2 regions of the Shewanella sp. MM_2022_3 genome follow, and region 2 is predicted to be linked to the other one. Evidence: predicted binding sites of a transcription regulator. Region 2 holds the regulator's gene; the other holds the start of a gene.

Region 1 (17,627 bases), on a different contig from region 2:
TGGAGAAAAACTCAATAAAATGTTAGCGCTTGGTGCAAGCCAACCTTGGCCCGTTGCCTTAAAAGAAGTCACAGGAACGGAAATGATGGATGCGAGCGCAGTACTCGATTATTTTGCGCCGCTTAAAATCTGGCTTGATGAGCAGAACAAAGCTGCGAATCGTCAATGTGGCTGGTAATTAAGCCTCAGGTGCGAGTCATATCCACGCCTTAAACTAAACCGATAAAAATGCCCAACAATGTTGGGCATTTTTTTAAGCTCCAGTATTAAGGTCTAACGCTCGCGCCAATCAGAGAAATCAATGCGTTCGCAAATCCATTAACGCCAACCCATTCCCTTACGATTTGCCTCTTTATTCTCAATCTTAAGCTGCTCGGATTTAGTCAACATCACATATAAGGCGCCCGTGCCGCCCTGCTCGGTTTTCGCAGAATGGTAGGCAAGTACCATATCAAGCTGAGATAACCAGTGACATACCGCTGATTTAAGCAATCCAGCCACGGGTTTACTGTTATGGCCTTTACCATGAATGAGCATCACACAACGTTCACCATGGGCCTGCGCCGCTAACAAATAATTGAGTAACGCATCTCTGGCCTGACTCAAACGGTAGGCATGCACATCTAACTCCATTTTAATACTGTACTGCCCCAGCCTTAAGCGCTTAAAAACAGCCCCCTGAACCCCTTCACGCTTAAAACTGGCTATATCATCGGGTGCCATAATCGGGATCAAGCTTAAATCCAGCGGCATACAAGCCAAATAAGCCTCACGTTGAAGCGCATCACGGCGCTGAATTTGCTCATCCGTTAATGCCTTAGGTTGTAAATTCACCACCTTGACATCACCTTTAAGTGGCACAACTCCCGCCATTTCTTCAAAAAATAGTGCCGATTCATTATCCAGCATGGCAAGCTCCTCCACTCTTCACACTCAGTGTGCACTTTTACAACAGAAACACACTTTGTAAACATTCACCCCTTTAGTTCAGCGGGCGCCTCCATTATAGTGGCGCCATGAATGCTTGATTAGAATAATGTAATGAGATTTTTGCTGCTAGCCCTGATATGCCTATTGTCGCTGCCGAGTTTTGCGACCCCCTCAAAAGCCAAGACCAGCATGACAACAGATCAATTGATAAATGCGAATTATCCTTTGTTTACTCAAGCATTTAATGAACTTAATCACGACGTCACTGCCGAGATTTATGCTAAAGACGCAAGTTATCTGTCAGAAAGTCAAAGTAAAGAAATTTATTATGGCCGTGATAATATTGTCGCCATTTATCAACGCTTTTTTGATAAAATCCGAACCAAAAAGGCCCGTATCGATATCGACTTTCGGGTGCTAAACCGCAAATTATCAGGCAACAGCGCGTTCGACACAGGCTATTATTTAGTGCGTTTTTATCCCGCCGAAGAGACTGGCGAACCCGTGAGTGAATTTGCTGGCAAGTTCGTCATTGGCACACAAAAAGACACCCAGCACCGCTGGAATGTCACCCTTGATATGAACAATCGAGCCGAGCCTAGTTTTTATTTGAATGCGAAGCCTGTGCCAAATCTTTACTATGGCCGTCAGTTTCCGCCGTTACCTGACAGTAAAAAACCAAAATAATAATCTTTATTATTGAGCAAGTTACACTCATGACACCAGAAGCCTATTGTCCCTGTGGCAGCCAAAAAACTTATCAGCACTGTTGTGAAACGTTGCACCTTAATGTTGATTCAGGGACTCAAGTGGCCACCAGTCCCGAACAACTAATGCGTTCACGCTACTGCGCATTTGTGTTGAAAAATTTTGATTACATTATTAAAACTCACCATGTAGACTTTCTCGATGGCTTAACCTTCGAACAACTACAGCAAGGCCCACATCCACATTGGTTAGGGCTTGAGGTCTTAGCTGCGAATGAAAAAATCTATCCCGATGGTACTCAACGCGGCAATGTGACCTTCAAAGCTTGGTATAAACTCGCGGGTGAGATTGATGCAATCTATGAACGATCTGAGTTTATATTTGAACAGGGCCGTTGGTACTATACCCAAGGACAACAAATGCAAGCCAAACGCCCTGGGCGCAACGATCCCTGTGTTTGCCAGAGTGGTAAGAAATTTAAACAGTGCTGCTTAACACGATAGTTGTTGATGACAGTATCGACTCATAAAACTATCGATTCATAAAACAATCGACTCATAAAATAAAGGCAATCAATTGATTGCCTTAATTTTTTCATCACACCAATACGAACATCTGGTTTAGTGGGCGATAAAACTCGATTGTTTCGCGGCCAGCAAAAACTGCGCAAACTCGGGTTCTCGCAGGGCTGGACTGTATAAATATCCCTGTGCCTGATGACACAAACTCTTGGCTAAAAACGCCTCCTGCTCGACGGTTTCTACCCCTTCTGCGGTCAAGGAAATATTGAGCGCACTCGCCATCGCAATAATGGCCGAGACGATTTCTTGGCTTTCGCGGCTAATCGTCAAATCTGAAATAAACGAGCGATCGATTTTTAACTTACTGATAGGAAACTGTTTAAGGTAGCGCATCGAGCTGTAACCCGTCCCAAAATCATCGATAGCCAAGCCTACCCCCAGTTCAGCCAACTCCTGACACAATAAGGTCGCATGGCGAATATCGCCCATGAGTTCCGTCTCTGTAATTTCCAAAATTAAGGTTTTGGGCTTTAAACGATAACGGGTCAAGAGTTGCCATACTTGTTCATACAAATTACCACTAAAAAACTGCCGCGCAGACACATTAACATGCATGCTAAGATCGGCATTGTGATGCTGCCAAATATTCAATTGCCGACAGGCCGCCTCTAATACCCAACTGCCTATCGCATTAATCATCCCCGATTGCTCGGCAATATCAATAAACGCGCCGGGATATAGCACGCCTCTTTTGGGATGATGCCAACGAATAAGCGCTTCGGCACCGATATAAGTTTGCTGTTCGAGATCCCTTAAGGGCTGGTAATAAAGCTCAAATTGTCGACCGCGAATAGCACTATGCAAATCGCGTTCAATTTGCGCATCTTCCTTAAACGCACTCAGCAATGTACTGTTAAAGACTTGAATTGCTGTGCCCTTTTTCTTCTTCGCATATTGCACTGCAATATCGGCGCAGGTCAGTGGTGCAAATAAATTTGCCACCGACGCAATATCAACCACGGCCAGTGCGGGTTTAGGTTCCACTTGTTCACGGCCAATTAATATCGGCATGGCTAAATGCTGGTATAAGCGGGTGCTGATATAGTCCAGATCATAAACTGCGTTATCGTCGGTCAGTAATACCGCAAACTCATCACTACCGACACGAGCGATTTCAGTCGCTTTGTTGATGTCTGAAAAATGCTTTAAGCGCCGGCCAATCTCAATCAACAGGCTGTCGCCATTTTCATGACCATAAGTATCGTTAAAACGCTTAAAGGCGACTAAATCGACTAGCAACAGTAGCCCATGTGTTGTTCGCTCGAGCACTCGATTAAAGTGACTGCGATTGTTAAGTCCAGTCAAGCTACAACGCCACGCCAGACGTTCCAACTCCGCTTTGTAGTTATGCTCATCCGTACTTTCTTCACCCGACACTAAAGCGTAATGATTGCCTCTATCGGTGATAAATTGGCTCACAACATATTTCAGCCAATAACGACTACCATCAGCACGATTAAATTGCACTTCACCTTTTGCCAGTTCACCTCTGAAAATTTTTGCTAAGGTCTGCTCAGCTAACGCATTGTGCTGTTTGAAAAAAGTTAAATCACGTAAATTAGTGCCAACGCTCCTGCTCCGCGAAATACCACTAATATCCTGATGTGCTTGGTTAACGTACTCCACTTTTTCAGTGTGCAAGTTAATCAACATAGTCATTTGACGAGATTGTTCTATGGCGCAGCGAAAAAGGCTGAGACGTTCTTCTTTATCGTAAGCATGTTTGGTAGCAAGAGTGAGGGCTAATTGATCGGCCATTTGGCAAGCCAGATGAATTTCACTATCGTGCCAATGGTGTGTGAGCTGCGCGCGCTCAATGCAGAGCACGCCCTCAAGATGGCCATTGATACGGATGCCGACTTCGAGACTGGATAAAATTTGGCGTGGAATAAAATAACTATCGACTAATTCGGTCAACCGCGGGTCAATAAGCGTATTACCAGCATCTATATGTCTGTGATTTTTTAGTTCATTTAAATAACGCGGCACCGTTTGCAGCAGTTTAGGACGGTAGATGTCCTGCAGCGCCATCGCCCCAAACTGGGCGACGAGAGATTGGGTGTTTTGCTCGGCAGAAAAAATCCACACCGACACCAAGGAGACCGCTAAATTCTGACACAGTAGCTCTGTCGCTAACTCTGCCGTCTTAGTGAAATCACCCTGCTGCTTTGCCGTAGAATGGACTAAAGACTCTAATAAGTGTTGATGCTGACGTCGCTTCACTCTGATCCCTACAAAACTTCGTGTTGGGTAAAACGATAATGCTGCGACTAACACACCAAAGATAGGAGTGTTAATGGAGCCGATTTATCATTGTTTTTGTTGACGCAGATTACACGATCTACATTTAAAACAGCAACATCGGCCACACTTTATTACAAATTAACCTCGACTTGTATCACAGGGGTTGCGCTATAGACCATTCTCTAACTGGAAAATCATTTTTTCGACACTGACATCAAATACCAGTTTGAGCGTCACACCCGTTTCACCTCGAGTAACGCTCGCTTGCGTGTGTCGAAAACGTGTCTGGGCACGCTCAACCATCTTTGCCGCCTCATTTTCCGCCTCGCCACCCGTAAACTGCAACTCAAGCACAGTATCTTGTTCATCAATCACAGCACCGATGTCGACAAAGCTGCCGCAATCGGTACATGTGTCGTTTACTGTGGGGGTTTGTCCTGCAATGATACCTTTCATAGGGTTATCCTCTCTAATGGTCTCATGTTAAAAACTCAACATAATCGACTCAACATTAATATCACTAACGACTAATTATAGGGAATGATGATGAGAGAGACTCTGGTATTGCTCACGCTTATTACCCGAAATAATACCTTTGATAATAAATAGCCTCAGTAGCATTAAGCACTGGCTAAGCGTGGGATCAAATTACGTTGGATCGCCAGTTGATCAGCAAAGTGCATGATTTCAACTTGAGGAGATTGCAATTGTCCACGCTGACGCAAGCGAGTTGTAAACTCACAGTTACTTAAGGCTTCGGCCATGGCGATGGGTTCACCACCTCGGATCACTAACGCTTCCGGTCGCAAGGCCTGTTGCAATTGAAATGCTCTTGCCCCTTGCTGCATAAACACGGCGCTATTGTCGATAATATGATTGTCTGAGGATAAATCCGCCACTAACGTTTGTTTTGGTGGTAATTCAAACTGACGTTGTAGTTTTTCGGCAGTATCGAGTTCTTTTTGCCATTGAAACTGCGCCATGTCCCTCGCGTCAGCAGACAATAGCGACAGCAACAGGGCAAACTCACCTCGCCTGTTGTGTTCGATTGCCGCATTTAAGCGGGAGCCAATTTGGGCTTCATTGATTAAAGGAACATCGATTTGCATAAAAAAACATCGCTAAAACAACTCGTTGTCAGTTAATCGACCAGTTGAACAAGAACTTTAGGAAAATTTTCATATTTAGACTTTACATGCCTAAGGTTTCTGACTACTATGGCGGCCGCAATTGAGGAGGGGTTCCCGAGTGGCCAAAGGGATCAGACTGTAAATCTGACGGCTCCGCCTTCGAAGGTTCGAATCCTTCTCCCTCCACCATTTGCACTAACAATTAGCGATGCTATAAAAGATACTCGTGGAGGGGTTCCCGAGTGGCCAAAGGGATCAGACTGTAAATCTGACGGCTCCGCCTTCGAAGGTTCGAATCCTTCTCCCTCCACCACTTTTATCTTCTGTGCTTCGTCAATCGTTAGTCTGCTGTAAACTTGCTTTACCCTTAAATCTGGCCAAGATTTAAGATGATTTTTAAGCGCAACTTAAAAGTCGGAAGAAAATATGTGGAGGGGTTCCCGAGTGGCCAAAGGGATCAGACTGTAAATCTGACGGCTCCGCCTTCGAAGGTTCGAATCCTTCTCCCTCCACCACTTCTTTCTCATCTCACGCTATATACCGCTTTATTCCCTAAGTTTTGTTTCTAACACTCCACCTTATCCAAAATTATTTTTATCGCTTACTTAAAACTATTGTCTTTAATTCATAGATTTAGCTGATAAAAAACGCCCCATTCGGATCGTTAAAGAAGAGTGCACAGCACTAAGCGGCGATTAATCGATATTCAAGTACTTATGGGTCTGAATCGATAAACGCCAGTTGCGAGCAATACACACCTTCATGGCTAATTCCGTCGCCCTTGGTTTTTGGCTGATCGGTTGCAAACAAATAGTTTTCGCTGACACATCAATCCCTTTGAGTAACTCATCGAGTTCGTCGATATGATGTTCGGTCGCTATCGGATGCTTTATCTCGTTGGCGCGGGTCAATGCCTGCGCTAACACCTTATAACCCCCTTTCATATTGATCTTGGGCGAGACAGTCACCCAGGTATCAGCATCACACTTCACCTCAAAGGTGCCACTGGTCTCGATTTGAGTGGCAAAGCCGGCAGCATGGAACGTGTGAGTTAATTCATGCAGATCGTACATACAAGGTTCACCACCTGTGATCACCACATGGCGCGCCGTGTATCCCTTAGCATTGAACGCCTCGATAAGACTCTGCGCCGTATGGTTTGCCCAGCGACCCACAGAACCATCGACGGTAATCACTTGTTCGGGTGACACCTTGTTTTCCTCAAGCAGATCCCAAGTCTGTTTCGTATCACACCAAGCGCATCCCACAGGGCAACCCTGTAAACGCACAAAAATGGCGGGTACTCCGGTAAAGACACCTTCACCTTGAATGGTTTCAAAGACTTCGTTGACTGGGTAATTCATGCTAGCGTTCCGTTTTTCTGGGGCGGCATTTATAGAGGATTTTAGATGCAGCTGCAAGTTTTTACCGCCTCTGCCATTGTGATACTAAGTGCCGCATACCCGTCGCCACGCGCCAGCAAAGAGTTTGCAAGCCCTAGCGCCTGAGTTACACTTACGCCCTATTTTATGTGTCAATTTAAGTGGATCCTATGTCAGCAGCATCAGTTTCAAAGGTGGTAGTGGTTTTCAGTGGCGGACAAGACTCAACGACTTGTCTTATTCAAGCCTTAACACAGTATGATGAAGTCCATGGGATCACCTTCGATTATGGACAGCGCCACCGTGAAGAAATTGACGTGGCTAAATCCCTCGCCAAACGCTTAAACATCACCAGCCATAAAGTGATGGATGTGAGTTTACTCAACGAGTTAGCCATTTCTGCCCTCACCCGGGATGCGATCCCAGTGTCCCACGAGTTAATGGAAAACGGCCTGCCCAATACCTTTGTGCCTGGGCGTAATATCCTATTTTTGACTTTGGCGGGGATCTACGCCTACCAATTAGGGGCAGAGGCGATTATTACCGGTGTCTGCGAAACCGATTTTTCGGGTTATCCCGACTGTCGCCACGACTTTGTCCGTGCAATGGAATCAGCACTGGTGCAAGGCATGGATAAAAAGCTTGAGATCATCACGCCATTAATGTGGCTCAACAAGGCCCAAACTTGGGCGCTGGCCGATAAATACCAGCAGCTCGATTTAGTTCGCCACCATACCCTGACCTGTTATAACGGCATTGTCGGTGATGGTTGTGGTGACTGCCCTGCTTGCCACCTTCGTAAACGAGGCTTAGAGGATTACCTGCAAAATAAAGCAGAGGTGATGACCTCGCTCGACAAGGCAACTGAAACGGGTAAACCGCAGGCGTGAGACTGGTGACGTTAACAAAACTCGGCCCCTATTGGCTGGCGCTTGTCGTCAGTCTGCTCTGCGCGCTCTTGTATGTTGCGGGACTTTTTACCCCAAGCGTAGATAATCTGCTCGCCTATCGACGCAGCGATATCAGTGACGGCCAGTGGTGGCGCCTGATTACCGGTAATCTGCTGCATACCAATCATTGGCACCTGTTGATGAACCTCGCTGGATTATGGGTAGTACTGTTTTTGCACCACTTTCACTACCAGCTTAAGGGATTAACCGCGCTGTTTATCCTGCTTTGTCTGTTTGAAGGCATTGGTCTGTATTTAGGTTACCCACAATTATTTGGCTATGTAGGCTTGAGCGGCATGTTACATGGCCTATTTACCTTTGGTGCAGTGCAGGATATTCGCCGCAAAATGTACTCTGGTTATTTGCTGCTGCTCGGGGTGATAGTCAAAGTCTGCCATGAACAGTTCTATGGTGCCAGTGATGATGTAACCGCAATGATCGGCGCGCGGGTGGCCACCGAGGCGCATTTAGTTGGTTTGATCTGTGGCTTAGTCTGCGCGCTCTTATTCTTTATGCTCCCACGCACGATGCTAACCAAAGAAAAAGCATAAAGTCTCGATTCTTCTTTGATGATCTAATCCAATAAAAAGCCGCTAACACAATGTGTTTAGCGGCTTTTTATTCAGTAAAACACCCTAGTGGCAGAACGTTAGCATCACAGCGTCGAGTCTTAACGCCTTGCTTAGGCGAGAAACTCATTTATGCGCTGATCAGTAATTCCCTTAAGCGTTTCACCTCATCACGCAAGGCCGCCGCCTGTTCAAACTCCAAGTTACGCGCATGTTCATGCATTTGCTTCTCGAGCTTATCGATATCATGGCTCAGCTGGGCAGCATCTGCATGATAACGTTTGGCTTTAGGCTCAGCGACTCTGCCAAGGGATGCTTGACCATAACCCTTTTCAGACTCTCTGCCATCGTCCACATCCATCACATCGGTAATACGCTTGACCACGCCTTTTGGCACAATGCCATGCTCAAGGTTGTAGGCTCGCTGTTTCTCACGGCGGCGCTCGGTTTCGCCCATCGCCTTTGCCATCGAGTTGGTGATGCGATCGGCATAGAGGATCACCTTACCATTAACGTTACGCGCGGCGCGACCAATGGTCTGGATCAGCGAACGCTCCGAACGTAAAAAACCTTCCTTATCTGCATCCAAAATACAGATGAGTGAGACTTCCGGCATATCTAAGCCTTCGCGCAGCAAGTTAATCCCGACCAGCACATCAAACTTACCCAGGCGCAGATCGCGGATGATCTCCACCCGCTCCACGGTATCAATGTCCGAATGCAAATAACGGACTTTGACGCCATGCTCATCGAGGTATTCGGTTAAATCCTCCGACATACGTTTAGTTAACGTGGTGACTAACACCCGCTCGTTTACCGCAACCCGTTTAGCGACCTCAGAGAGCAAATCGTCCACTTGAATGCCAACGGGGCGCACCTCAAGCTCAGGGTCGAGCAATCCTGTGGGCCGCACAACTTGTTCAACAATCTCGCCGCCACTCTTATCCAATTCATAGGGATTTGGCGTCGCCGACACATAAATCGTCTGCGGCATTAACTGCTCAAACTCTTCAAACTTCAGCGGCCGGTTATCCAACGCCGAGGGCAAACGAAAGCCATATTCCACCAAGGTGGTTTTACGGGAACGGTCACCCTTATACATGGCACCAATTTGTGGCACGGTGACATGGGATTCGTCGATAACCAATAAACCATCAGCGGGTAAGTAATCGAGCAGCGTTGGCGGCCCCTCACCGGGGGCGCGTCCTGATAAATAGCGGGAGTAGTTTTCAATGCCGGAGCAATAGCCTAGCTCCACCATCATTTCAATGTCGTATTGCACACGCTCGTGGATCCGCTGTGCTTCAATCAATTTATTATTGTCGAGCAGATATTGCTTGCGCTCACGCAGCTCTTGCTTAATCAGCTCGGTGGCTTCAAGGATCTTTTCCCGCGGCGTCACATAGTGGGTCTTAGGGTACACTGTAGTGCGAGCGATACGTTTGATAATCTGCCCAGTTAACGGATCAAACTCACTTAAGCGTTCAATTTCATCGTCAAATAGCTCCACCCGAATCGCGTAGCGGTCTGAATCGGCTGGGAAAATATCAATCACTTCGCCGCGAACACGAAAGGTACCGCGCTGCAACTCGATATCATTGCGGGTGTATTGCAATTCACTCAAGCGCTTAAGAATTTCCCGCTGTCCCATGGTATCGCCCTGGCGCAGGTGCAATAGCATCTTTAGGTAAGAGTCAGGATCGCCAAGACCATAAATCGCCGATACCGAGGCAATCAGCACCACATCCTTGCGTTCCAGCAGGGCTTTAGTGGCCGAGAGCCGCATTTGTTCAATATGGGCGTTTACCGAGGCATCTTTTTCTATAAAGGTATTAGATGCGGGGACATACGCCTCAGGCTGATAGTAATCGTAATAGGAGACAAAATATTCCACCGCATTATTGGGGAAAAACTCTTTCATCTCGCCATATAACTGTGCGGCGAGTGTTTTGTTTGGCGCCATAATAATGGTCGGTCGCCCAAGCTTGGCAATCACATTGGCGATGGTGAACGTCTTACCAGAGCCCGTCACCCCTAATAGGGTTTGGCAAGCAAGGCCTGATTCGAGGCCATCAACCAATTTAGCAATGGCTGTTGGCTGGTCACCTGCGGGGGCAAATTGGGATTCAAGCTGAAAAACAGATTCTGACACGCGCTACATATCCTTGTGGTTAGTCGAACCATTCTAATCAAGAGACAGATTAAGCTCCAGCAGTTATCTTATAATCAGCCTACACTGAACATAAACGCCAATGTAACAAGTAGTAACTTTTATCAAATGTAATTAAATTACAAACCATTTATCTCCAATGTTGGGGATGAAAAATACTCCTCAATCCCGCATGGTTTCTCGCTTATTTCGACTTATCAACAAATTCTGTGGATAACCCTGTGAGTTGCGACTTAAAACAAGCGGCAAACCCTTGGTGCACGGGCGATGGACTTAAATTGCACTATTTTGGCGATAAAAATATTAATCCTTAAATTTCAGATAGTTGACAATTGCAAGCCTTATCTTTTTTAGCATAAATTTAAGTTGCAATTTTGTAAGCAGATGAAAGTCCTTCCTTGTGTATTAATTTGGCATTAATCCTGAATTTCAGTGCGTTTTATCGTCAGTTTGAGCACTAAAACGCCGTAGTCAAAAAGTTTCACTTTGCTGCAATCAAATGGTCATCTTAATGTTTAACGGCGCTCATCTAGTGACTAGAAAGAGGATAATGCCCGAGTTGTGGCTCTATTCGCCTAAACGTCAGCGCTCACTACTCACGCAATAGACTCAGCCCAAATAGCATCATTAACATTATAACGAGGTAAGCGATTATTTATGCGGGCAAAAACCTTTCTGAGTAAGGGTTCGCATCTGCCGGAATCCGCATTGACTTTGTTTGCTATTAGTTCCTGTAAACATTCAGCCAATTTTGCACTTTCGTGTATTTATTCAATGCCGTAGTGATTTTGATGCTCAAGCGACGGATCTTTAAGCAATTGAAGATATGAGCCAGCCTTTGAGCACTTTTCATTGACAAATTTTATGGTACCGAACAGCGCTATCTTGCGAAAAGTTAAGTTATTTCTTCATCAAAATGCTGATTTCTACACCATGATGCACATTAGATGAGCACTTAACAGCATAATTACACTTTTTTTAGTAACTCGAGTTGACTCCTCCAACAGAGCGTTTTACTATGCGCTCCGTTCTCAACGAGTCATCGAGACGATTAAAGCGATTCCCCTGTAGTTCAGTCGGTAGAACGGCGGACTGTTAATCCGTATGTCACTGGTTCAAGTCCAGTCAGGGGAGCCACTCTTTAATCATTGATAATCAATGAGAATACAGTTAGATAACTAACGATTCCCCTGTAGTTCAGTCGGTAGAACGGCGGACTGTTAATCCGTATGTCACTGGTTCAAGTCCAGTCAGGGGAGCCACTTAGTTAGCAAGCTGATACGTTAAAACGATTCCCCTGTAGTTCAGTCGGTAGAACGGCGGACTGTTAATCCGTATGTCACTGGTTCAAGTCCAGTCAGGGGAGCCATTTTAAAGTAATATCTAAAGTCGATAGTCATATCGCACCCTCTACTCCCCTGTAGTTCAGTCGGTAGAACGGCGGACTGTTAATCCGTATGTCACTGGTTCAAGTCCAGTCAGGGGAGCCATTTTATTTCACTTCATCTGTTTTTTATCCTACATCTAACGCTTATAGATCACGCTTTTCATTTCTGTTTTGCCTTAAATACGGTTACACTGTGAGCAGTTTGTTAACCAAAATACCGTGTATCATCACGCAGATAACGGTGTTATTTCAAATCTCATGCAATATCTTATTGCACATACTTTGACATATTGAGAGCGAATTTTATGGCGATGTCTAAATCGTATCCCATTTTTTTGTTGCTGATCTTTTTAGGCCTTTTTGGTTGGATTTATCAAAGCGAAAATCACCAGTTACAGGCAGAACAACAGCAGGAACTCAATAATTTCAAACAATACATGGTCAACTTTGACCAGTGGCAAGGTAATGGTAGCGAACTTTACCAACGCCTCTCCGAACATTACCCTCTGCAATTTTTTCAATATATTGATGATACTGATGGGCAACTTAATTACACTCAAGGTGAACTCAACGCCCAAATGGCTCACCCACTTGCTGGGTTATTTTCCTTAGATTTGTCACATACACAAAAGCTGCCTGCGGGTCGGTTACAAGTTAAGTTGAGTGTTAACCAAGCCATCGAAAACGCCATTGCCAATACCCAGCAGCTAGGATTCTCATTGCTGCTAGCTTACATTGTATTAGTTGTTGTTTTTTTATTACTTATCAATAAATTAAAATCTTCTATCCGTTATGCTGCCGATTATATTATGCATGTTCCGGAGTTGAGTTTTTCAGCCATAGAGTCTTCTAGACTGAATGGCGAAATGACCCCCGTCAGATTAGCGCTTGAGGAATGCCGTACAACGTTAAAATCACGAGTCGATAGCCTCACACAGGAAAACCAGAAACTGCATAAAGTGGCTTATCAAGATCCCATTACGGGGTTTGGCAGTCGTCCTCGTTTTACCTCCAAGTTGGAAAGTATTAGCAATCGTGCGATTCCTCAACTCGGATTAATGGCCATGGTTAAAGCGACTGAACTGGCTCATATCAACCAACTTCAAGGGCGCTCAGCGGGTGACGATTATTTATCGAATGTGGCTAATTGCATTCGTAAAGCCTGTTCAAAATATCCCGATGCAGAGTGCTACCGCGTTTCCAGTGCCGATTTTGCGATTTTTTTGCCCGATTTAGTGTTAAAGGATGGACCTAAGTTTTTAGATCAACTGAAAATTTTCCTTGATGAATATCAACAGATGATCAAAGCAGAATCCGCGGCACATATCGGGCTTGTCCCATACCAACAAGGGACTGATCCCGTCAATTTGCTATCCCTTGCAGATACGGCTGTCAGCATAGCGCAAACCCTTGGTCCTAATAGTTATCATATTCAAGAGAAACTCAATGCGGATCAGCAATTTGGTGACGACCGTTGGAAACTGGCAATCAACGACTTAGTCACCCGCCAAGCGCTTAAATTTTTCCAACAACCGATTCAACCTTGCCGTAACGATGTCGAGGTATATCGCGAGTTGCTGGCACGCTTCTACAATAGTGAAGGGAAGTTTTTACCGACCACCACAGTCATTGCCATGGCGGAGCGCCATGGAATGAGCACAGAATTAGATAAACTCGTGGTGATCACTACATTAAAAATGCTTAAAGAAAATCCCACCATTAGCGGCAATTTTGGGGTCAATATCAGTGCCTTTTCAGCGCATCAAGAACTGTTTGTTGGCTGGTTAAAGGATATTCTTGGCAAACATAAATATATCGCTTCACGCTTAGTATTTGAGATTAACGAATCCGGTATGCAAGCCAATTTAGGGGCGAGTTATAAGTTTGTACGTGAAGTGCATGGCGTAGGTTCGAGGGTATCAATTGAGCGTTTTGGCATGAGTTTTACCTCGTTCAAATTCTTCAGCGAAGTGCGCCCAGACTACATTAAGCTTGATGGTAGCTACACCTCGGCGATCGATGAAGACAGCAATAACAAATTCTTTGTGCGGATGATGGTAGACGTTGCCAGACGTATAGGTATCCGCGTAATTGCGACCAGTGTTGAGCGCCAAGAAGAAAAATTAACCCTCGAAAAACTTCTCGTTGATGGCCTCCAAGGCTATTACATTGCCCAGCCACAGGCCATCACCCTAACTGATCAAATTTAAACCAATGCAGGGTTAATCAAGCATGCATATTTACAGTAAAGATAGTTAACCCTGCATTCTATATGTTGTTTATGCAAACGGAAAAGTCGATAATACGGCCAAGATCCGTTTAGACAAGTATTGAGATGAGTGAATATCTCCTGTTGTTGATCAGCACTGTACTGGTCAACAATTTCGTATTAGTGAAATTCTTAGGCTTATGTCCATTTATGGGGGTCTCCAGCAAACTGGAGTCCGCTATCGGTATGTCTATGGCGACCACTTTCGTGTTGACCTTGGCATCCATTCTCAGTTACCTAGTGAATCAATACCTATTATTGCCTTTTGATCTCAGTTATCTGCGTACCATGAGCTTTATTCTGGTGATTGCGGTGGTAGTGCAATTTACCGAGATGGTAGTGCAGAAAACCAGTGCAGCCCTACATCGCGCACTGGGAATTTATCTGCCGCTGATCACCACTAACTGTGCAGTATTAGGGGTAGCCCTATTAAACGTGAACGAAAAACACGATTTTATTCAATCTGCTATCTATGGTTTTGGTGCTGCGGTGGGTTTTTCCTTAGTGTTAATTCTGTTTTCCGCGATGCGTGAACGTTTAGCGGCGGCCGATGTGCCCATGCCGTTTAAAGGCGGTGCTATCGCCATGATCACCGCGGGCCTGATGTCATTGGCCTTTATGGGATTTACAGGATTGGTTAAATAGATGTCCACCATGTTAATTGCCGTTATCTTATTGACCCTATTGGCATTGTTCTTTGGGGTATTACTCGGATTTGCCGCCTTAAAATTTAAGGTTGAAGGTAATCCTATCGTCGATGAACTCGAAGCGATTCTGCCGCAAACTCAATGCGGTCAATGTGGTTATCCCGGTTGTCGTCCTTACGCCGAAGCCATTGCCAATGGTGATAAAGTCAACAAGTGCCCGCCCGGCGGCACTGCGACCATGGAAAAACTCGCCAGCTTAATGGGGGTCGAGCCAGAGCCGCTCAACGCCGAGGCTCAGTCCCAAGTCAAAAAAGTCGCCTATATTCGCGAAGATGAATGTATTGGCTGCACTAAATGTATTCAGGCCTGTCCTGTCGACGCCATTATTGGCGCGGGCAAACTCATGCATACCGTGCTCACCGCTGACTGCACAGGTTGCGATCTCTGTGTCGAGCCCTGCCCCGTTGACTGTATCGATATGATCCCTGTGGGCCAAAATCTGAAAAACTGGAACTGGCGCTTAAATGCCATTCCCGTGACTCTTATCCAAGAGACCCCGCACGAAGAAAAGAGAGGATAAGCGGTGCAGACTTTATTAGATCAATTAGATAAAGGAACCCTTTGGCGCTCACCTGGTGGCATTCATCCACCTGAAGTCAAATTCCTCTCAAACACCACACCGATTAGCCAACTGCCATTAGCGCAGGAATACCTTGTGCCTGTGCCACAGGTAGGCGAAAACTGCACCCTTGCAGTCAAAGTGGGTGACAAAGTATTAAAAGGCGCGCCATTAACTCAAGGTACCTCAATTTGGCATTTGCCCGTACATGCACCGACCTCTGGCACTGTGGTCGCCATTGAGCCAAGAGCCAGTAACCATGCCTCGGCCTTGCCGGTCAATACCTGTGTAATTGCTGCCGATGGTGAAGACCGCTGGTGCGAGTTAACGCCAGGCTCTATTGAGCTCAGCAATCAGGAGATAATTGCCAAAATCCATGGCGCAGGTATAGCCGGCATGGGTGGCGCCGCCTTCCCAAGCCATATTAAGCTCAATCCCGTTAGTGAAATTGAATTAGTGATAATCAACGGCGTGGAATGTGAGCCTTATATCAGCGCCGACGATCGCTTAATGCGCGAATACAGCCAAGACATTCTGGCGGGGATTGCGATTATCCATCGCCTTTTGTCGCCAAAACGCATTGTGATTGCTATCGAAGACAACAAACCTGAAGCCATAAAGGTGATGCAACAGGCGGTGAGTCAATCTACGCTCCCTGCCGGCAGCACTCGGGTAACGGTGATCCCAACGAAGTATCCCTCTGGCGGTGAAAAACAGCTGATCCAAATCATCACAGGTCGTGAAGTGCCCTCGGGCGCCATTCCCGCTAAGCTTGGGATTGTCGTGCATAACGTGGGAACCGCCTTTGCGATTCATCAAGCCGTGACCCAAGGAAAACCGCTGATTGAACGTGTGGTAACCGTTACCGGGCAAAATGTGGGTAAACCTGGCAACTATTGGTTACCCATAGGCACGCCCGTTGAACATGTGCTCAAGCAAACTGAATTTAATGCCGAAGCCGAACAAAAAGTGATTATTGGCGGGCCAATGATGGGCCACGCATTGCCAACCATCCAAGTACCGATTTTAAAGGGCACAAACTGTATTTTGGTCCCGAGCAGTCAAGAGATTGGGATAACTCCAGAGGAAAAGGCCTGTATCCGCTGCGGCGAATGTGCCAATGCCTGCCCTGCACTCTTGCTACCACAACAACTGTTTTGGCATGCAAAAGCCGAAGAATATGACAAGGCGGCCAGCTACAACCTAAAAGACTGTATCGAATGCGGTTGCTGTAGTTATGTGTGCCCCAGTGATATTCCACTGGTGGAATACTACCGCATCGCTAAATCGGCACTAAAACAAGCCGCCGATGAGAAGCATCAAGCCGAGCGCGCCAAACTGCGCTTCGAGGCGCGTATTCAACGCCTCGAAGAAGAAAAACTCGCCCGCGAAGCCAAGGCTAAAGAAGCCGCTGCGCGTCGCCAAGCGACCATGACCTCAACGGATAAGAATGCTGTAGCTGAAGCCATGGCGCGGATTGCGGCCAAAAAGGCAGCAGCGGCAGAAGCCACAACCGATAACGCGACGGTCGAGGTCGTTGTTGCTGATACGAGCAACACAGAAGCGCCTAAGGGTAAGGCGGCCGTTGCCGCCGCGATTGCTCGTGCAAAAGCCAAGAAAGCCGCCGCTGCGGCTCAAGGGGCCGATGAAGTAGAATCGTCTCAACAAGCAGTCTCTTCTGTGCAAACAGCTTCTTCTGAGCCAAGCGAGCCAACTGAGCAATCCGAGTCTTTATCACAAAAAGATAAAGTCGCCGCCGCCATCGCTCGTGCCAAAGCGAAAAAAACGGCATTGAAGGCCGACTCGGATGCCAATGGCGATACTGAAGCGACTGTCAATGCGAATCAGCCAGTAGCAGAAACGGCTACGAGCACAGAGGCGGATGACAAAAAAGCCAAAGTCGCTGCTGCCGTCGCCCGCGCAAAAGCCAAAAAGACCGCCGCACAGCAAGCTGAATCGAGTGATGTGGCCGAAGTTCAGCCCGAGTTAGTCGCTAAGCAAGAGTCAGGCTCTGACGTTGAATCACGCAATGAATTAGGCT
Region 2 (13,889 bases):
CATGCACAGGTATCCACTAGATTTAACTGTTCTTCTCGATGAGTTTGTACACCAAGGAACCAAGAAGGACGGCCAATAATATGATTAATCCGTTCTACTTTGACGATACCACCGAGACTGACTAATGGAACCGCTAACGTCAACCCAGCTACCTTAAAGAATAGTACTTGAAACTCATCATCGAGTACTTCTTGCAGATCTTTTGTCACACTTGGAGGCGCAAAGCCGACTTGGGTGTCGGGCACAGTCGATAAGTTATCGACTTGCGTCGGCGCAACATTCGCAGTCTCATCAACATCAGCCACCGTTATTGCTACAGGTTGCTTGGGTGCTGGTAAAGGTTGCTCGATAACCTCAGTTGGCTTATCAACAACTGTAGCTTCCGCTTTTAGGACTGGCGCAAGCAGGCGCTCTAGCGACTGTTTATTCACTAACGGCTCAGCACTTTCCTTAGAGGAGACAGTAACAATGCTTTTTGCCCGAATAGGTTGTACTTCAGGCTCTAGAGTAGCTTTAACATCCGCTTTAGACCGCTCATGCTCTGCCAAAATGGCATTATTGAGCTGCTGAGTTTCCGTTTTTTTACTGCTATCAAAAGCGGTCGCAACATTTTCTTGAGATTTAATGGGGGAAGCACCAAAGGCACTATCGTCTTCGTGCAATAATAATTCAAAAAAATCAAAAACAGTTTCATCAACCGATTTTGACATGGCCAAACTCCCCAGCTAAAAGAAAATCTAATAATCTTTCATAGGCCTTTACACCACGACAACCGCTTGCATAATGGGAGGCGGGTAAATGCGCTAAACTTGCGTCTCTAAACTTAGTATCTACAGGAATAACATCACGCCATAGACTCTCACCATACTGTTCACTCAACACCTGCAACGCAGCAGGAGATGCCTTAGTACGCTTATCAAACATGGTTGGGACTACGGTATAACTGTAACGAGTCTTCTTTGACCGCCCCATGATTTCCATAGTTTTGACCATGCGCTCAAGCCCTTTAATCGCTAAGAACTCTGTTTGCACAGGAATGACAATATGTTGGCTCGCGGCTAACGCATTCACCATCAGCACACCTAAGACAGGCGGGCAGTCGACGATGGCAACATCATATTCATCAGCAACAAGGGCAAGCAAATTACGCAAGACAAGTCCCATGCCTTCTTGATGGCCTAAAGCTCTATCCAGTGTTGCTAGCGCCATAGTCGACGGTAATAAATCTAAACCATCCACCAAAGTTGGTACGATATGCGATTTAACTAGCTCTTTTGTAAGATGATTGTGCGCAACAAATACATCAAAAAGAGAACCTGGCACCTCTTCTGAGTCAACCCCAAGGTAGTAACCGAGTGAAGCATGAGGATCGGTATCAATCATCAAGACGCGCTTACCCCGTTTAGCGAGTGCTCCCGCTAAACTTGCTACCGAAGTGGTTTTACCGACCCCACCTTTTTGATTCGCTATGGTCCAGACTTTCAAAGCACTGACCTCTTAAATGTTGATTCTGTGCCATTTATAAGTGGAATGATCGCGGCCCACCACGTTACTCTTCTTCCCTTGTCGTGACTCTTATGCCACCGTTAGGCAGACTTATCACCTTAACACCGTCGGCATTTTCCGAAATCACCACAGGAACTTGAGTCGACTCCTGTCGAACCTCTGTTGTCAATGCTGCTTCATTTTGCAAACGCAAAGAGACTGATGATTCAGCAGGTGACTGAGAGGATAACTGTTGTTTATCCATCTCAGGCACTTTTTCAAGTAAAGGCGGAATATTATTACCATCCGCCGCTGGCATTTCAGGCCCAAGAGTCACTGCATTATGTTCACCAGGCGCCACCATTTTTAGCATAGCCTTAGTTTGTTCTGGGTGTGTGGCAAGCCAATCAGCAATGACCTTAGCTTGCTCATCAGGCACCATGAGCACGACTTGGGTCGATGCTAAGCGTTTAACATCAGCAAGCAATTTTATGTTTTTTCGATGATAATCGAAACTTAAGGCACCAAGACAAACGATCGTCATCATCATTAGCACCATAATAAGCACAATATTTGTGCTTATCTGTGACTTGCTGCTAGCCACGTGCAGACTCTTTTAAAATCGACTCAGCCATGTGCTCCAATGAAATGGATTGAGTGGCAATACCCGCACTGGCCACTGCTTGAGGCATACCATAAACGACGCAACTCGCTTCATCCTGCGCCCAAATGGTCGCACCGGCAGCTTTAAGCATGCGTGCTCCTTCTCGGCCGTCAGCTCCCATTCCAGTTAACACTACAGCAAGCACATCTCCACCGTAGGCTTTTGAGGCTGAAGCAAAAGTGATATCGACACAAGGCTTATAATTCATTTCAGCACTACCAGCGAGCACTTTTATTCGGCCTGTGACGCCTGTACGCTCTACCATCATCTGCATTCCACCTGGCGCTAGATACGCACAACCTGGACGCAAAATATCGCCATTTGCCGCTTCTTTTACCTCGATTTTACATAAACCATTTAAACGATTTGCAAATGCTGGGGTAAAAGCGGCTGGCATGTGTTGGATCAGCAAAATAGGGTGCGGATAATTTGCTGGAAACTGAGTCAAAATTTTCTGTAAGGCGACAGGCCCCCCCGTCGACGTACCAATTAACAATAATTTGTATTGCTTACCACTAGCACGAATAGACGATACAGATGACGTGCGCACTGGCGCAGGTGCACTTTGAACAGGAGTGGCCACATTCCCTAATACCGAGCCAGAGCTTGGTCTTGGGGTAATTGGGGCAACGCTAGGACGCGCCACTGGACGGAAAATTCGACGACGACCAAGAGCCTTGACTCTTTGCTGCAATAACAAAATCGCTTCATCTTTATTGGTCGCGATATCTTCAAAACGTTTAGGTAAAAAATCTAACGCACCCGCATCTAGGGCGTCTAAGGTGGCCTTAGCGCCATCATGGGTTAATGATGAAAACATCAGAATCGGGGTTGGACACTTTGCCATGATTTCACGGACGGCGGTGATACCGTCCATGACAGGCATTTCAATGTCCATAGTGATTACTTGGGGATTAAGCTCAGCAGCCATCTTCACCGCTTCAGCCCCGTTAGCAGCCGTCGCGATCACTTCCAGTTCAGGATCTTGATTGACTATTTCACTAACACGTCGTCTAAAAAAGCTTGAGTCATCAACGACTAATACTTTAATGGCCATTCCATTCCTTAACTTGGGAACTAACTTTTATTTTTCGCATAATGCTTTAATAACCCAGGAACATCCAAAATGAGCGCAATACCACCATCGGATGTAATCGTTGCCCCAGCCATACCTGGCGTACCGTGCAACAAGGCTCCCAGTGGCTTAATCACCACCTCTTCTTGGCCAATCAATGCATCCACAACAAAACCGATCTGCATCATACCTAACTGCACTATCACAACATGACCATGTTTCTTGTCACCATGTTTGAAGGTAGTTTTATTTCTATGCAACCAATGCTCTAGATAGAAGAGCGGCACGGCCTTGTTGCGAACGATGACAGTGAGTTGTCCGTCAACAATGTTGGTTTTGGTAAGATCGAGATGAAAAATCTCATTAACACTGGATAAAGGTAATGCAAAAACTTGTTTCGCAACATCAACCATAAGCGTTGGCATAATTGCCAAGGTTAACGGCACTTTAATCTCAAGTATGGTGCCTTTGCCTTTCATCGAGTCAATATGCACAGTACCGTTGAGTTGGGTGATACGGGTTTTAACCACGTCCATCCCCACGCCACGACCAGAGATATCTGAAATCTCGACCTTAGTCGAAAAGCCTGGGGCAAAGATCAAGTTATAAGCTTCATTGTCCGTCATACGCGCAGCGGAATCTTCATCCAGCACGCCACGTTTAATGGCAATTTGTTTTAACTTTTCGGGATCCATACCTGCGCCATCATCTTCGATTTTTAGCAGAATATGGTCACCCTCTTGGCTTGCCGATAGAGTAATCGTCCCCGTTCTGGGTTTACCAGAGGCTTCACGGTCATTTGGCATTTCAATACCATGGTCGACCGAGTTACGAACCAAGTGCACTAAAGGATCCGCAAGCGCCTCAACCAAGTTTTTATCAAGGTCAGTTTCTTCACCGACCAACACTAAATCAATTTCTTTATTGAGCGTACGGGCTAAATCACGAACAACGCGAGGGAAACGGCCAAAAACCTTTTTGATAGGCTGCATACGGGTTTTCATGACCGCACCTTGCAAGTCAGCAGTCACTAAATCTAGATTCGCGAGTGCCTTAGACATCTCTTCGTCATCACGACTAATGCCCAAACTTACCAAACGGTTACGTACTAATACCAGCTCTCCCACCATATTCATGATTTGGTCGAGTCGTGCAGTATCTACGCGAACGGTCGTTTCACCTTGAGGAACATTTGCTGATGCGGCAGCGGCCGCTTTAACAGGAGCCTTCTCGGCGAGCGCAACTTCGGCCTGAGGTTTAACTGCTGGAGGTGTTACCGGAGTAACACTGGCTTTAGGCACAGCAGGAGCCGCAGCAGATGTGGCAGGAGTGGGAGTCGGTTTCGCAGATTCCACTTTTGCAACAGCTTTGGCTGGTGCCCCACCTTTTCCATGAAGTTCGTCGAGTAAACGCTCAAATTCATCGTCAGTAATTTCGTCTGAATCGACAGCAACAGCAGTTGGTGTTGGTGTTGACACTGGCACAGCAACAGTTTCAACCTTAGGCTGAGGTGATATAGGTGTATCTACTTTGCCATTAAATTTTCCTGAACCATGAAGCTCATCAAGCAGGGCTTCAAACTCATCGTCAGTGATATCATCACCCGAGCTGGTAGCTTGTTGTACTTTGGGCTTGGCTGTATTTGATACAGAGGGAGTTGACGCAGTGGGTACTGCCACAGCATCAGCATTAGTAGTGTTAGTCACACCGGGACCTTTTCCACTACCGTGCAGTGCATCAAGCAAAGCCTCAAACTCCGCTTCATTAATCTCATCAATACTTGAGTTTGAAGAACTCACAGCCTCAACAGGCATCTCTTCAACTGCGACAACGTCAACAACAGTTTCAATAACGGGCTCGGGTTCGGGCTCAGCAATAGATTCAGGCTCTGACGCAGTTTGTCCTAATTCTGACGGCAGAGGCTCACCAGAACTAAGTAACTTTAACTTTGCAAGTAATGCAGCATCAGCAGGATCTTGTTGCTCTCCCTGCTGGGTTTGAGCAAACATGGTGTTAATCGCATCAACAGCCTGAAGAATAATATCCATTAATTCTGCTGTGACACTGCGCTTGCCAGTACGCAATAAATCGAATGTGTTTTCTGCCTCATGGCAGACATCAACCATGGGAGTCAAACTTAGGAAACCTGCGCCGCCCTTTACGGTGTGAAACCCCCTAAAAATGGCATTTAGCAAGTCAGTATCATCAGGATTATTCTCAAGGGCAACAAGCTGCTCTTGAAGCAACTCTAATATTTCCCCCGCCTCGATTAAAAAGTCCTGGAGTATCTCTTCATCTACATCAAAGGCCATCAAATTGACTCCCAGTTAGAAACCCAGACTCGATAGCAGATCATCCACTTCGTCTTGACCTGTTACTACATCTTGACGAAGCTCGGCATTCATTATCGGCCCTTCAGCTTCAATATTATTTTTCTGAGTAATCTGACTCTCAATTATTGGCTGCTCACCAAACACCGTCAGCATAGACACCAGATTACTTTCAACTTCCATCACTAGATCGATTACCCTGCGGATCATTTGTCCAGTCAGGTCTTGAAAATCCTGCGCCATCAATATTTGGTTGAGCAATTCGCGTAATCGGTTTGAGTCCAATTCACTTCGCGACATCAAATGCTGAACGTTATGGCAAAGCACCTTAAAATCACTGAGGGCAATTTCACGACGCATTAATTTGTCCCACGATGGCATCACTTGTTGGATGTTCGCGGTTAATGCATTCGCTAACGGCAAGCACTCCTCAACAGCATCCATAGTCTTATTTGCAGCTTGTTCAGTCATGTCAATGACATAACTTAGCCGTTCCTTAGCATCGGGTATTTCTGTATTGGCTAACTCAACTAACCGATTATCGATTTGGAAATCCATAAGAGCGCTATGCAATTGGCGAGTGAGTTTGCCTACCTCATCAAAAAGTTCCCTCTGAAGAGGAGCTGCCAGTTCTCTTAATAAATCATCAGCTTGATTTTGTTCATTCGCGCTTAACAGTTCGACTAAACGCTGAGCATGCTCGAGCGTGATGAGCCCTGATGTATGTGACTTCATAGCTCATCCCTGCTTAAGCGAGTCGTTCGAATATTTTATCTAGCTTCTCTTTCAATGTTGCTGCGGTAAAAGGCTTTACCACATACCCATTCACACCCGCTTGTGCAGCAGCAATAATTTGTTCACGTTTTGCCTCGGCAGTGACCATTAATACCGGTAGATGCTTCAAGGAGTCATCGGCCCTAATGGCTTTAAGTAAATCGATACCCTGCATGCCTGGCATATTCCAGTCTGTAACGACAAAATCAAAATCGCCTTTTTGCAACATTGGCAAGGCGGTTGAGCCATCGTCCGCTTCCTGGGTGTTGTTAAAGCCCAAGTCTCGCAACAAGTTCTTGATGATACGTCTCATTGTCGAAAAGTCATCAACGATGAGAATCTTCATATTCTTGTCCAAGGTTTCCTCCGGTGAGCTGACATTCAGTGCTCAATTAATAATTATACTTATGTCCAATGCTTGAGTTTGCCTTTGAGTCGCAACATTGCCTGACTTAATATCTGGCTAACACGCGATTCGCTTACCTCAAGAATGGCGCCAATCTCTTTTAAATTCAATGCTTCATCGTAGTATAACGATAGCACTAGCGCGTCCCTTTCGGGCAATAATTTTATCGCCTCAACAAGTGCAGAATGAAACTGGGTTTCTGCCAAGACCTCAAACGTACCATCGCTAATATCATCGCTTGTAGTGAGTATATCCTGTGATACGCCTAAGTCTTCTATCCCTATGATTTTACCAACAGAAACATCATTAAGAATATGATGGTACTCATCGAGCGTCATATCAAGTTTTTCTGCAATTTCTGTGTCGCGCGCATCACGACCTAGCACTTGCTCTAATTCATCAATGGCTTGGGCAACTCGACGATTATTTCGGTGGACAGAACGAGGAACCCAATCGCCACGGCGGATTTCATCCAACATGGCGCCACGGATCCTTATGCCGGCGAAGGTTTCAAACTTTGCACCTTTACCGCCATCAAACTTAGATGATGCTTCTAATAATCCCATCATCCCCGCCTGTAGCAGGTCATCTAACTGCACAGAGGCAGGTAATCTGGCGAGCAAGTGATGTGCAATTCTTTTAACCAACGGTGCATACTGTTCAACGATTGACGTTTTATTGTCTAAACAAGTATACGCTGCGGCTTTATTCACTCGTTTTTTCCTCTTGAAAATCTGGTCGTTGAACTAAGCGCTCAACGAAAAACTCCAAATGCCCACCAGGTTGCTGTGGTACTGGCCAGCTCATAATTTTATTCGCTAGACCTTGGTAAGCAATTGCAGCGGGAGACTTAGGATAAGCTTCAACCACTAACTTTTGCTTGCGAACCGATTTACGCAAATTTTCATCAAATGGAATGGTCGCAACTAATTCAAGTGCCACGTCCAAGAATCTGTCGGTCACTTTACTGAGTTTAGCAAACAATTCCATACCTTCGCGTAAACTACGCACCATATTTGCAACAATTTTAAAGCGGAAGACGCCGTGTTCACGGCTGAGGATTTTGATTAACGCATAGGCGTCAGTAATAGACGTTGGTTCGTCACAAACAACAACCAACACATCCTGTGACGCACGGGAGAAACTGAGTACCATGTCAGAAATCCCCGCGGCAGTATCCACGATGAGAATATCAAACTGGGTGCGCATCTCACTGAAAGCACGAATTAAGCCCGCATGTTGCGCAGGACTTAGCTCTACCATGCCCTGAGTACCCGATGTAGCTGGCACAATCCCAATACCTTTAGGCCCCCGGACAATAATGTCATCTAACTCAGCATCGCCAGACAATACATGGGAAAGGTTACGTTCAGCACGGATCCCTAACATGACATCGACGTTTGCTAAGCCAAGGTCAGCATCAAGCACTAAGACACGCTTGCCCTTCTCGGCTAATGCTACAGCAGTATTGATGGATACGCTGGTTTTACCCACACCACCTTTACCACCCGTAACCGCGATTACTTTCACTTTTTCGTTATAGGGTTGATTAATCATACGTAAACCACTTGCTTGATCCAGGGTCATAACTCTACTCAAATGCACAGGTCATATTATCTGACCACGCTGTGTCTGGTAACGATTGTTGTTCTGTGTTTTCTAAGGCCGCTAATGCTTGCTCAGCGAGCATCAAAGTATCAGCAACTTTCATATCTTCGGGCACTCGCTGCCCATCCGTAACATAACTTAATGGCAATCCACTTTGGATCAACACACTTAATGCGCCCGCTAAAGACACAGATTCATCAAGTTTGGTGAGTACAACACCAGATAAGGGAATGCGTTTAAAGTGATTTACAGCATCTTGCAGCACGCGGCGCTGTCCTGTGGCAGACAGTACCAGATAACTGCGGATAGGTATTCTGCTATTTGCAGTTAAATTATCAAGTTGCTGGTAAAGCCGCATATCTCGTTGGCCCATACCCGCGGTATCTATCAATACTAGCTTGCGATTTCTAAACTGATACAGAATTTGCTCTAGTTCAGCAAGGTCATGGGCTTGTTTGACTGGGCAGCCCATGATTTTGCCATAGGTGGCCAATTGCTCATAGGCGCCAATACGATAATGATCTGTGGTAATCAATGCCACTTGGTCAGCACCATGGTGAGCAGCAAAGCGTGCGGCCAGTTTAGCCAAGGAAGTGGTTTTCCCCACACCAGTGGGACCAACTAATGCCACAACACCGCCTTGCTTAACAATATCATCACCTTGATTATCAAGCATATTCGCAAGACTTTGCGGCAGTGCACGAACTAATTCTGCAGGAGTATAGTGTTGGCTCAGCGCAGCTAATTTGTTTGCCACCGCTGGTGAAAACTCGGCCTCCAACAACTTTGACTCCAGCATGGCACCGACAGGGTCGATACGCTTTTTATGCTCAGTCATCAATGCTGAAACCTGATGGGTCAACAAATTACGTAAGGATGATAACTCGTCGCGCATGGCTTCAAGATCGGCATTTTGCTTTTGCGAACTCTGTGACTTTTTATCGAAGGGATTGCCCATATCACGGCGCTCAGCTTTAGGCGCAGCTGCGGTAGCTTGTAATCCTTTAGCCCATGCAGGAAGCTCTGCATCTTGTTGTTGATGCGTGAGTTGTTGGTTTAAACGATTTTGTTGCTTCTCAAGCAAGGCTTGGAGTGAGTCCGCTGGCGCCGAGGGTTTTAGCTTAGTTTCAGCGCGGATCGGCGCTTTGGCGCCGAGCGAAACTAAGTCATCACTCACATCCATAAAGGTCGGAGTGGCAGCAGGCGCTTTCGCTTTTGGCTCGTCGTAGTCAACGGCAGCGACAATCTCAATACCGCCATTCACCTTTTTATTGGACATAATCACCGCATCGGAGCCGAGCGTGTCCTTCACTTGGGCCAGTGCAGCACGCATGTCTTTGGCAAAAAAACGTTTAATCTTCACTTATGCGTCCTCTACTGGCCGACGGCAGACACTATGCGTATTTGCTTTTCATCGGGGATTTCTTGGTAAGAAATCACTCTGAGATTAGGAATAGTATATTTAACAAAGCGAGACAGTGTCGCACGTAACATACCTGACGTTAGCAAAATAGCGGGCTGGCCAACCATTTCTTGCTTTTGAGCGGCATCCGCTAAGGATTGCTGCATACGCTCTGCAAGACCTGGCTCGATATTTGGACCATCGCCACCAGTTGCTTGCATTGATTGATGCAACATCTGTTCCAATTCTGGCGCCAAAGTTATGACAGGTATTTCGAGTTCAGGGCCTGAGATCTCTTGAACTATCATGCGCTTCAATGCGATACGCACCGCTGCCGTTAACACTTCAGTATCGTTACTCTTAGTGCCGTATTCTAACAAAGTTTGCACTATGGTACGCAAGTCTCTGACAGAAACTCCTTCATTTAATAGGTTTTGCATCACTTTTACGACATTTCCGAGCGGCATCACATCAGGAATAAAGCCATCCACCAACTTAGGCGAGTGTTTAGCAAGCATATCCATCAGTTGTTGCACTTCTTCGTAGCCTAAAAGTTTTGCTGCATTATTCGTCAATATTTGGCTGATATGAGTTGCCACTACCGTCGCTGCATCCACTACCGTATACCCTAAGGTTTGGGCATGTTCACGCAGCTCAGGGGCAATCCACACGGCTTCGAGACCAAAGGCAGGATCACGGGTCTCAATGCCATCTAACTTACCGTACACTTGTCCCGGATTAATGGCGAGCTCGCAGTCATGGCGAATATCCGCCTCACCCACAACAACGCCCATAAGAGAAATACGATAGGCATTAGGCGAAAGGTCTAAATTGTCACGTATGTGAACCGCAGGAACCAAGAATCCCAATTCTTGCGAAAGCTTTTTACGTACGCCCTTGATCCGGCTGAGTAATTCTCCACCTTGACCTTTATCGACTAAGGGAATCAAACGGTAACCCACTTCAAGACCAATAGTGTCGACATGATGCACATCGTCCCAGCTAAGTTCCTTAGGCTCTCTTTCGGCTCTTTCCGTTGGGCCCGTTTTGACTTGTTCGAGGGCTTTGGCACGTTTAGCCTCATTACGTTTAAATATAAAATAAGCCGCACATCCCGTTAAAACGGCGAAACTTAAAAACGCCATATGCGGCATTCCAGGCACAATCCCCATAACGAACAATACGCCAGCAGCAATCCCTAGCGATTTATGACTGTCAAACATCTGACTCATCAACATCTGACCCATATCGCCAGATTCATTTTGGCGAGTTACCATCAATGCCGCAGCAATTGACAGTAATAAGCCTGGGATTTGGGCGACTAACCCGTCACCTATTGTTAAGAGGGTATAAATTTCAACCGCTTGAGAGAATGTCAAACCATGCTGCACAATCCCGATAATAAAACCACCGAGAATGTTGATCACTAAAATCATGATACCCGCGATAGCATCGCCCTTAACGAACTTAGACGCACCGTCCATTGCGCCATAGAAGTCAGCTTCGCGGGTGACTTCAGCCCGCCTAGTTCTGGCTTGATCTTGATTAATAATCCCCGCATTTAAGTCAGCATCAATTGCCATTTGCTTACCAGGCATCGCATCCAAGGTAAAGCGAGCACTCACCTCAGCAATCCGGCCAGCACCTTTGGTAACAACAGCAAAGTTGATAATAATCAGAATGATAAATACAACTAGACCAACGGCATAGTTACCACCAATCACTACGGAGCCAAAGGCTTCAATGACCTTACCCGCCGCATCACCACCGTTGTGACCTTCGAGTAATACCACACGGGTCGATGCCACGTTAAGTGCAAGTCGAAGCAGTGTCGCAACTAATAAAACGGTTGGAAAGGCAGCAAAGTCTAAAGGTCTATCGGTATAAATCGCGACCAAAAGCACAATCAAGGCTAAAGCAATGTTAAAGGAAAATAAGATGTCGAGTAGAAACGGGGGAATTGGCAGTACAATCATCGCCAATGCTGCAAGCACTAGTGCTGGCGTACCTATGCCCTTAAAAGAGCTTAGCTTCAACTGTTTTACTTGGCCTAAGGAGGCTTTAACATCCATTCACAGATACCTAAACTTTGACGTATAACTGCCTAAAAGCAAAAAGCACGCCAACAACTAACAATCAGGTAGTAAAGCTAATATGTAGCTAGCTAACTTTACGTTAGAGCACTATTTACTCGTTACTACGACTTGTTGAGATTTCAAGATTATATTTTGTTCATTCTGGCGCGAAACGAAGAAAGATGTGTGGTTGTTCTACTCAAATGACGAGCTGCTTTTATGACAGAAAGTAAGAGTAAGGGCTTACAAGACGATTACTGATGGCTGCATTTGGCTGGCTTTTCTGCCGCGTTATCGTCCGTTTATGTAGAATAACTACACGGCACGGACTTTGCCTTGCATAAAAGCCAGCCTAATTGCTGCAAAAATAACCATGAAACGTCAACACGCCCTAGTACTTCAGATCTTCAGGAATAGGTTGATTAACGGGAATAGGGATAGGTTTGCGGCCACGCCCTTTTTGATACTGCCTTAACTGGAATACATAAGCGAGTACCTGTGCTACCGCGGTAAATAGACCTTCAGGGACTTGTTGATCAAGTTTCGTTGTATGGTAAATAGCCCGCGCAAGTGGTGGTGCAGTAACAATGGCAATATTATGCGCCCTTGCTACCTCACGAATTTTAAAGGCAACCTCATCGACGCCCTTAGCAATCACAAACGGTGCTGCAGAGCGCTTAACATCATATTTTATCGCCACTGCATAGTGCTCAGGGTTCACCACAATCACATCCGCATTGGGAACTTCGGCCATCATGCGTCGCTGCGCTAATTCACGCTGCATTTGGCGGACTCGCCCTTTGACCTCAGGTTTACCCTCGGTATCTTTATACTCGTCTTTGACCTCCTGCTTTGTCATTTTCAGCTGTTTATTATGGTTCCAGATCTGAAATGGCACATCGATTACCACAATGAATAATACGGAAGAGCAAAGTAGGATAAACATCCATACCAGTAAATCTAAGGCGTGGTAGACATTCCCAGGAAGGTGATCGGCAGAAAGGAGTAAAATATCATTAAAGTAATGATTTAGAAGAAAATATGCCGCCAACGCAACAACAGAAAACTTAGCAATGCCCTTCGTTAATTCAACCAAGGCTTGCACACCAAACATCCGTTTAAAACCCGCAATCGGGCTCATTTTGCTGGCTTTAGGCATCATGGCTTGGGTAGAAAAATTCATTCCACCAAGGGACACGTTTCCGATAAATGCCACCACCACAATCAGCAGCATAATCTTAAGCAACGGCCAACCTATTTCGCCGCCGACAACGCCCCAGACATTAAACATTTGATTAGTATCAAAAATTGCAGCTCTATCCATGGTAAACACACGTTCAAACACATTGGAAAGTGCTTTTGCAATACCAGGACCGAGCATATACAGTCCTGTTGCAGCCGAAAGCAGAACTGTGGCCGTACCTAATTCTTTGGAACGGGCAACCTGACCTTTTTCCCGCGCCTGTTCGAGGCGCCTCCCGGTGGGTTCCTCGCTGCGTTCGCCGCTACTTTCTTCAGCCATTACGCGTTCCTATCCGGTTAAAGTATGCCATCAGCTTGACACTGAAGCCCTAAAATATCACACAGCAAAAGCTGTGCCGATGACCATACTTCATCGAAATGAGCCATAACAGGAGTTAAGGTTAACCATAAAATTAACAATCCACCGATCATCGTAATCGGAAAACCAATCGAAAAAATGTTTAGCTGTGGTGCAGCGCGGGTCATAACCCCAAAGGATAAATTGACTACCAATAACGCGATAATTGCTGACAGCGACATAGTTAATGCCGCGCCAAACATATAAGACCCCCATTCCGCCAACGCGCGATAGCTGGTCAACGTTAATCCCACATTAGAAATCGGCAGTGTATCAAAACTGGCCACAAGCATACGGATCATCAACAGATGACCATCAACAGCTAAAAAAATTAAGGTTGCGAGCAACAGGAAGAAGTTACCAATCACTGGAGTTTGTTGTCCTGAACTCGGATCAACCATAGAGGCAAAACCTAAGCTGGTCTGCATGCCGATAATCTGACCCGTTAACACAAAGGTTTGCATCACCAT

The links. Region 2 encodes FliA, which starts transcription of late flagellar genes. Its sites were predicted from a motif close to CTAAAGNTNNNNNNNNNNNNGCCGATA; they were not measured.
Region 1: the regulator FliA is predicted to act here: its motif matches at 5,607-5,633, upstream of MMG82_RS02140 (VC2046/SO_2500 family protein).

What each region holds. Positions count from the first base shown of each region.
Region 1 is NZ_JAKZGV010000002.1:196,814-214,440, reverse strand. Features, by position in the region: gene MMG82_RS02170 (M2 family metallopeptidase) at 1-178, shown strand, start outside; gene smrA (DNA endonuclease SmrA) at 319-909, opposite strand; gene MMG82_RS02160 (hypothetical protein) at 1,042-1,617, shown strand; gene MMG82_RS02155 (YchJ family metal-binding protein) at 1,647-2,141, shown strand; gene MMG82_RS02150 (EAL domain-containing protein) at 2,259-4,442, opposite strand; gene MMG82_RS02145 (DUF406 family protein) at 4,632-4,919, opposite strand; gene MMG82_RS02140 (VC2046/SO_2500 family protein) at 5,084-5,572, opposite strand; tRNA gene MMG82_RS02135 (tRNA-Tyr) at 5,698-5,782, shown strand; tRNA gene MMG82_RS02130 (tRNA-Tyr) at 5,822-5,906, shown strand; tRNA gene MMG82_RS02125 (tRNA-Tyr) at 6,024-6,108, shown strand; gene queE (7-carboxy-7-deazaguanine synthase QueE) at 6,289-6,957, opposite strand; gene queC (7-cyano-7-deazaguanine synthase QueC) at 7,146-7,865, shown strand; gene rrtA (rhombosortase) at 7,862-8,476, shown strand; gene uvrB (excinuclease ABC subunit UvrB) at 8,625-10,646, opposite strand; tRNA gene MMG82_RS02100 (tRNA-Asn) at 11,726-11,801, shown strand; tRNA gene MMG82_RS02095 (tRNA-Asn) at 11,851-11,926, shown strand; tRNA gene MMG82_RS02090 (tRNA-Asn) at 11,958-12,033, shown strand; tRNA gene MMG82_RS02085 (tRNA-Asn) at 12,079-12,154, shown strand; gene MMG82_RS02080 (GGDEF domain-containing protein) at 12,357-14,261, shown strand; gene rsxA (electron transport complex subunit RsxA) at 14,387-14,965, shown strand; gene rsxB (electron transport complex subunit RsxB) at 14,966-15,547, shown strand; gene rsxC (electron transport complex subunit RsxC) at 15,551-17,627, shown strand, end outside.
Region 2 is NZ_JAKZGV010000013.1:21,261-35,149, forward strand. Features, by position in the region: gene MMG82_RS09620 (chemotaxis protein CheW) at 1-710, opposite strand, end outside; gene MMG82_RS09625 (ParA family protein) at 694-1,485, opposite strand; gene MMG82_RS09630 (membrane anchored protein in chemotaxis locus) at 1,550-2,044, opposite strand; gene MMG82_RS09635 (chemotaxis response regulator protein-glutamate methylesterase) at 2,082-3,206, opposite strand; gene MMG82_RS09640 (chemotaxis protein CheA) at 3,227-5,536, opposite strand; gene MMG82_RS09645 (protein phosphatase CheZ) at 5,552-6,289, opposite strand; gene cheY (chemotaxis response regulator CheY) at 6,303-6,686, opposite strand; gene MMG82_RS09655 (RNA polymerase sigma factor FliA) at 6,734-7,447, opposite strand; gene MMG82_RS09660 (MinD/ParA family protein) at 7,440-8,321, opposite strand; gene flhF (flagellar biosynthesis protein FlhF) at 8,326-9,705, opposite strand; gene flhA (flagellar biosynthesis protein FlhA) at 9,717-11,816, opposite strand; gene flhB (flagellar biosynthesis protein FlhB) at 12,211-13,341, opposite strand; gene fliR (flagellar biosynthetic protein FliR) at 13,359-13,889, opposite strand, start outside.